Regions from separate parts of the Pseudoalteromonas sp. SR41-1 genome, predicted to be linked through region 2. Evidence: predicted binding sites of a transcription regulator. Region 2 holds the regulator's gene; the other holds the start of a gene.

Region 1 (3,434 bases), on a different contig from region 2:
AAATTTTTGGCGAAAGTAATCATAAAGTGAACGATGCCCTTCACTAAGCACAGCAAATGGCGTGTCATCACCCATTGAGCCTGTCGCTTCTTGGCCGTTTTCACCCATTACACGAATAACGCTATCAAGCTCTTCGTTGGTATAACCAAACATTTTTTGATATTTAGCTAGCGTTTCGTCATCAAATGAGCGATTACCAGCGTCTTGCTCAGTAAGTTCTTCAAATGGAACTAAACGTTTAACGTTTTCTTCAAGCCATGACTTGTAAGGATGGCGAGATTTTAAATCTTGATCGATTTCATCCGAGTGCCAGATTTTGCCAAGTTTAGTATCAATAACTAATAATTCACCTGGACCAACACGGCCTTTTTCAACCACTTCATCGGCAGTGTAATCCCAAATACCCACTTCTGATGCAAGCGTAATAAAACCATCTTGTGTAATTACATAACGTGCTGGGCGAAGTCCATTACGGTCAAGGTTACACGCCGCAAAACGACCATCCGACATAACAATACCTGCCGGGCCATCCCATGGTTCCATATGCATAGAGTTAAAGTCGTAAAATGCACGTAAATCGTCGTCCATTGCACGGTTTTTCTGCCATGCAGGCGGCACGAGCATACGCATAGCGCGGAATAAATCCATGCCGCCAGCTAAAAATAGCTCAAGCATATTATCTAGGCTTGATGAATCAGAACCGGTTTCGTTTACAAACGGCGCTGCGCTTTGTAAATCAGGAATAAGCGGTGACGCAAATTTATAAGAACGTGCGCGTGCCCACTGGCGGTTACCTTCAATAGTATTAATTTCACCATTGTGTGCTAAATAGCGGAAAGGTTGAGCTAAAGGCCAACGCGGCTGAGTATTAGTAGAAAAGCGCTGATGGAAAACACAAATCGCACTCGTCATACGAATATCAGCTAAATCTAGGTAAAAATTAGGTAAATCCGCAGGCATCATTAAGCCTTTATAGATAGTTACCAAACCAGATAGACTTGCGATATAGAAAGCTTCATCATCAACAATGCGCTTTTCAGCGCGGCGGCGTGCTACATATAAGCGACGCTCTAAGTCTTTAGAACGCCAACCTTCTGGCGCGCTAACAAAAATTTGTTCAAAACCTGGTAATTGCTGTACAGCAATAGGACCCAACATAGATGGGTCGGTTGGTACAACACGCCAACCTAAAATATTTAGCGTTTCTTTTTCTAATTCTTCGCTAAGTATTTGTTTTGCAGCTTGTGCTAAAACAGGGTCTGAATTTAAAAATATCATACCCACTGCGTAGTTTTTGCCTAAGTGCCAATTATGTTCACTGGCAATTGCACGGAAAAAGCTATCTGGTTTTTGTAATAATAAACCACAGCCATCACCTGTTTTACCATCGGCAGATATACCGCCACGGTGCTGCATGCGATCAAGCCCCGTAATAGCAGTACGAATAAGCCTATGACTAGCTTGACCATTAACTTGGGCTATTAAGCCAAAGCCACAATTTTCTTTTTCTAACTTTGAGTCGTATAACATAGACCCCTCCCCTTGCTGCACTGTTAGCGTGGATGAACTGCTCGACGATTTGCTAACAGACGGACAAAACTAGCCTCTATCTTAAATAGAGTCAATAGCACTTTGAATACATATTCACATTCTTGAATATTTCTCACTTCATAGCAAGATTTCTTTTTATCATTATTTTTAACATTTAGCGTTATTTTAACCACTATTTTTTCATGACACTGGTGTCAAGTTTAACATATTGTAAAAAACACAAGCACCCAAAGATGCAGCTTACGTAAACGTAAAGGTGAGTAAAAGTGAATAAGTATTCAACACATGAAGGGCTATTCAGTTAACATTTAGATAGTTTTATGCTATTTCATTACTTTAATGGCTTAACATCCCCGATTATTGCTGCTCATTAGTATAGTTATGAAAGTTCATGTCCTTTTTTGTACATTAATAGTGAATTTTTATTTAAAGCGGTGTCCGATGCGGACATAAAAACTGTCCGCGGACATCATTTTCATGAACAAAAAATAAAAAGTACTTTAATATCAATGTGATAATAGTTGGCATATTAATCGTATAGCTTTACATATAATCGCTAATTGGAATTACCATGTTTACTCTAAGCTTATTTTTGCTCTCTCCTATTGCCGCCATTTGCACAGCAGCTTTATTACTGCTGTGCGAAAAATACATAAAAGCAATGTAGGGGGAATTAAATGATTAAAGATACCAGCGCACAAGACGTACAAGTAAAGGCACCTATAAGCTATAAAAAATACGCGATAATCACTGCGATTGTTTTCATTGTGGTCTCTACAGTTGCTTATATTTTTATAACTAACCATAGCGCTAAAAGCTCTATTAGCCGCTCAAAAGTACAGGTTGCAAAAGTACATGTTAAAGCGCTCATTCGAGATATTGCCGCCAGTGGTAAAATTGTTGCTGCTAATGCTCCTAAAATCTACAGTCCAGAACGTGGATTTATAGATTTAAAAGTAAAGGCCGGCGATACAGTAAAGCAAGGGGGCACACTTGCTCTGCTGCAAAGCCCTGAGTTAACTAACGAATTAAAGCAACAGGAGTCTGTACTTAAACGACTACAAGGCGAGCAGCAAAGGCAGCATTTGCAAGCAAGACGCCAAACACTCACTTTAAATAAAACACTTGATATGGCACAAGTTGAGCTTAACGCCGCTGAGCGCGAAAATCGCCGGGCGCAGTTATCAATACAAAAGCACTTAATTAGCCAAATTGATCTTGAAAAAGCAGTTGATGATTTATCACGTTCAAAGCTCACATATAAGCATGCACAACAAGAGGTATTGCTTGCCAAAGACACGCTCGCCTTTGAACTACAAGCAGCTAAAAGTGATGTAACCCGCCAGCAACTTATTGTTGATGATTTAATCAGAAAAGTAAGCAACCTATCTATTAAGGCTTCCGTTACAGGGATCGTGGGTAACCTATTAGTGCAACAAAAAGCCGCAGTGACGCAAAGCCAACCTCTTATGACTCTCGTCGACTTAAGTAATTTCGAAGCGGAACTTCAAGTACCTGAAAGTTACGCCAACGAATTAGGACTCGGTATGGAAGTAGAGCTTAAGTTAGGCAATGAAACAGTGATGGGGAATTTATCCGCCATATCACCAGAAGTTAATAATCGTGAAGTAACAGCACGCGTCCGATTTAAAGCTGTTACTAACAACATCCGTCAAAACCAACGCTTAACTGCACGTATTTTACTCGACAACCGAGAAGGTGTAATGCAGGTGAAACGCGGCGCTTTTATGCAGCAAGGCGGAATTTTTGCTTATAAGGTAGAAGGCAATATTGCAAAGCGTATACCTATTACAATAGGCGCTACCAGCATTAATGCAGTTGAGCTTTTGAGCGGGCTAAAAGAAAACGATGAAATTATTATT
Region 2 (3,434 bases):
AAATTGAGCAACAAGGCACGCCTGAGCAGCTTTTTGCAGCTCCATGTTCAAAGGAGGTTGCAGAGTTTCTGGGTCAGGGCATATACTTAAGCGCAGAAGTGTTAACCGCAACTGAATATAAAACACCATTTGGTTTAGTCGAATCTTATGTTGAGAGTAAGCATAATGTAAGTGCAGGGCTTATATATGTGCGCCCTCATCAAATAGAATTAGTGGCAGATAACCAAAGTGACAAATTCAGCAAGCGAGCTACAATCATAAGTCGTCGCTTTATTGGTTCGGCGTATGTTTATTCGCTTGTTATTGATGAACAAGAAATTGAAGTTGCTGCACAATATGGCCAGTCATTTGAAAATAATGATCAGGTTATAATAAAAATAAAACCTCACACGGTGAATTTTTTCGAATCGTAATTAATTTGTTATTCGCTGTGTTTTTATCTGTAAAACTAAGGAATAACAATGGCGCAAGCGCAATCAGGGATTTGTGCTGAAGCAAACTTACACGGTTTGCACTTATTTTTTAATGTGTTTGATGGTCAAGACGAATCACTTCGCGCAAAGTTAAAACAAGTAAGCGCTATAGAAGAAGAGTTTAGCGATCAATTTTCAGAATCAATGCTCTCTTGTATGGTTGCTATTGGTGCGCAATACTGGCCGCATATCCTCCCTGAATACATTCCAAGCGAATTACAGAGCTTTCCCAATATAACCCATAGCGATCACCAAATGAGCGTACAACCGTGTGATTTATTTGTACAAATTCGCTCTGACCGTGAAGATGTTAACCATTTATTTGCGCTGCAAATTTTAAAATTATTTGCCCCCGATGTAGAGCTGGTGGAGCAAATTCGGAATTTTCGCTTTTTAGATGGTCGTGATTTTAACGGTTTTATTTATGGTGGCGACACCGCACATGGAAGAAAAAAGCGCGCTACGGCTTTAATCAGCAACCCTGGTAGCTTTGAAGATCAGGGAAGTTATATTCATGTACAGCGTTATAAGCATGACTTAACTATGTGGCAGCACTTATCATTGAGCGAGCAAGAACAAATAATGGGGCGTACGCGCCTTGATAACACACTAATTACCCCCGCAATTGAAACCAGCCATGCTTCGCGAAGTGAGCTAAAAGACGAAGACGGACAACCGCTACTATTAAATCAGAGCATGCCTTATGGCGATGTATATGAGCAGGGAATGTTATCAATTACATGCGCTTGTACGGGTACCGCATTTGAAAAAGTACTTAATAGTCGTTTAGGGGAAGGGGATTGTTACGACCACTGGCTTGATTTTACTCAAGCCGATATGGGTTCTGCTTTCTTTGCGCCTTCAGTCGGGTTTTTAAAACAAATTTAGTTTGCTATTAAACCGTATCAAATAAAATGCGAACACGTTCAAGTGTTACATCTATTTCAGATATTTTAGCAGGAGCGATAAAAATAGTGTCATCGCCGGCAATAGTTCCTAGTACGCCATCTGCTTTACCTAATGAATCTAATAAACGTGCAATAAGCTGAGCAGCACCAGGGCTGGTACGAATAATGATCATCATTTCGTTGTGCATAATGTCGATTACTAATTGGCGTAATGGGCTTTTAGCCGTAGGTACACCCATTTCAGCAGGTAAGCAGTAAACCATTTCTTGCTTGGCATTACGTGTACGTACAGCGCCAAACTTACTTAACATGCGTGAAACTTTACTTTGGCTTATATTGTCAAAACCTTGATCTTTTAACGCATCAACTATTTCGCCTTGAGAGCCAAAATTTTCTTCTTTTAATAGTGATTTAAATGCTTTTACCAGTGCTTCTTGTTTATCTTGTGGTTGCATAGTCTTTATTCGTTTTTGTTATTTATGCTGCAAATTCTACACAAAAATGAATAATTATGCAGCAGTTGTTTAGTTAACTTGCCAGTTTGATGCGTTAAATCACATAAGTTTACGACTATGGTCGAAAATATACTTGAAATAGACAGGATAAATTTGTTTTTAGTCGCTAATTTCATTATCTTAAGAGCCACAAATGTTTCCTACCTCAAATTACGGAGAATTCCAATGAAAGTTGCTGTATTAGGTGCTGCAGGCGGTATCGGCCAAGCGTTGTCTTTATTATTAAAAACAGGCTTACCAGCTGGCTCTGAATTATCACTTTATGATGTTGCACCAGTGGTACCAGGTGTTGCGGTTGACCTTTCTCACATCCCAACAGATGTTAAAGTTGCAGGCTTTGGCGCAGACGATTTAAATAAAGCGCTTGAAGGTTCTGACATCGTTCTTATCCCAGCGGGTATGCCACGTAAACCAGGTATGGATCGTGCTGATTTATTCAATGTAAATGCTGGCATCATCAAAACTTTAGCAGAAGGCATTGTTGCCAGCTGTCCTAAAGCGTTAGTAGGTATTATTACTAACCCAGTAAACGGCACAGTTCCAATTGTTGCTGAAGTATTCAAAAAAGCAGGTACTTACGACGCTAAACGCGTATTCGGTATTACTACGCTTGACGTTATTCGTTCAGAAGCATTTGTTGCTGAACTTAAAGGCGTAGACGTAGCAACTGTAAAAGTACCAGTAATTGGTGGTCACTCAGGCACAACTATTCTGCCTCTACTTTCTCAAGTTGAAGGTGTTTCTTTCACTGATGAAGAAGTTGCTGCACTTACTCCACGTATCCAAAATGCGGGTACTGAAGTTGTAAATGCTAAAGCAGGCGGTGGTTCAGCTACGCTATCTATGGGTGCTGCTGCAGCTCGTTTTTGTATGTCTTTAGTTAAAGGCCTACAAGGTGAAGAAGTTGTAGATTACGCTTACGTTGCTGTTGAAAATGGCGATGCAGAGTACTTTGCACATCCAGTACGTTTAGGTAAAAACGGTGTAGAAGAAATTCTTTCTTACGGCGAACTAAGCGCATTTGAAACAAAAGCAAAAAATGACATGCTTGAAACTCTGAAAAAAGACATCAAAGAAGGTGTTGATTTCATGGCGTAATAGCCAGTTTGAGCGATACCAATTGCATTAAATAAATGAGCAGTTATTACGATGGATAAATAGCTCGTTAGCAAGGCAAATATTACGATGTATAGTTGTTCTATATAAATAATATTTAACGCAGCTAATGAGTTATTTAGCCCGAAAGAATGCTTAATGTTTTGATAAAATTGGTATATAAAAAAGCCTGCATTCGCAGGCTTTTTTATTGCTCAGAATTAATGTCACACTGTGTAACTAGTTAAAACTAGTGGTCGCGGTCAACCGCAATACGGGCAAGGCTTATAAGTGCTTGCTTATAGTCAGACTCAGCTAAAAAATCTAAACAGGCAATGGCTTTTTCGGCCTCAAGCTCTGCTTTTTGCATTGTAAACTCAAGCGCATTAGTTTGTTTTAGTGCAGTTAAAATTTCTTCTAAATGCTCCATACCATTACTGTGC

The links. Region 2 encodes ArgR, which controls arginine synthesis, uptake and breakdown. Its sites were predicted from a motif close to ANTGAATANNTATTCANT; they were not measured.
Region 1: a site for ArgR is predicted at 1,632-1,649, ahead of gltB (glutamate synthase large subunit). Genes of this name have one in related genera too.

The regions. Positions count from the first base shown of each region.
Region 1 covers NZ_JACJEK010000008.1:122,693-126,126, reverse strand. Annotated here, with positions in the region: gene gltB (glutamate synthase large subunit) at 1-1,530, opposite strand, end outside; gene H5118_RS08970 (efflux RND transporter periplasmic adaptor subunit) at 2,229-3,434, shown strand, end outside.
Region 2 covers NZ_JACJEK010000004.1:169,720-173,153, forward strand. Annotated here, with positions in the region: gene H5118_RS04920 (ABC transporter ATP-binding protein) at 1-413, shown strand, start outside; gene H5118_RS04925 (Dyp-type peroxidase) at 462-1,361, shown strand; gene argR (transcriptional regulator ArgR) at 1,369-1,836, opposite strand; gene mdh (malate dehydrogenase) at 2,062-2,994, shown strand; gene ispB (octaprenyl diphosphate synthase) at 3,242-3,434, opposite strand, start outside.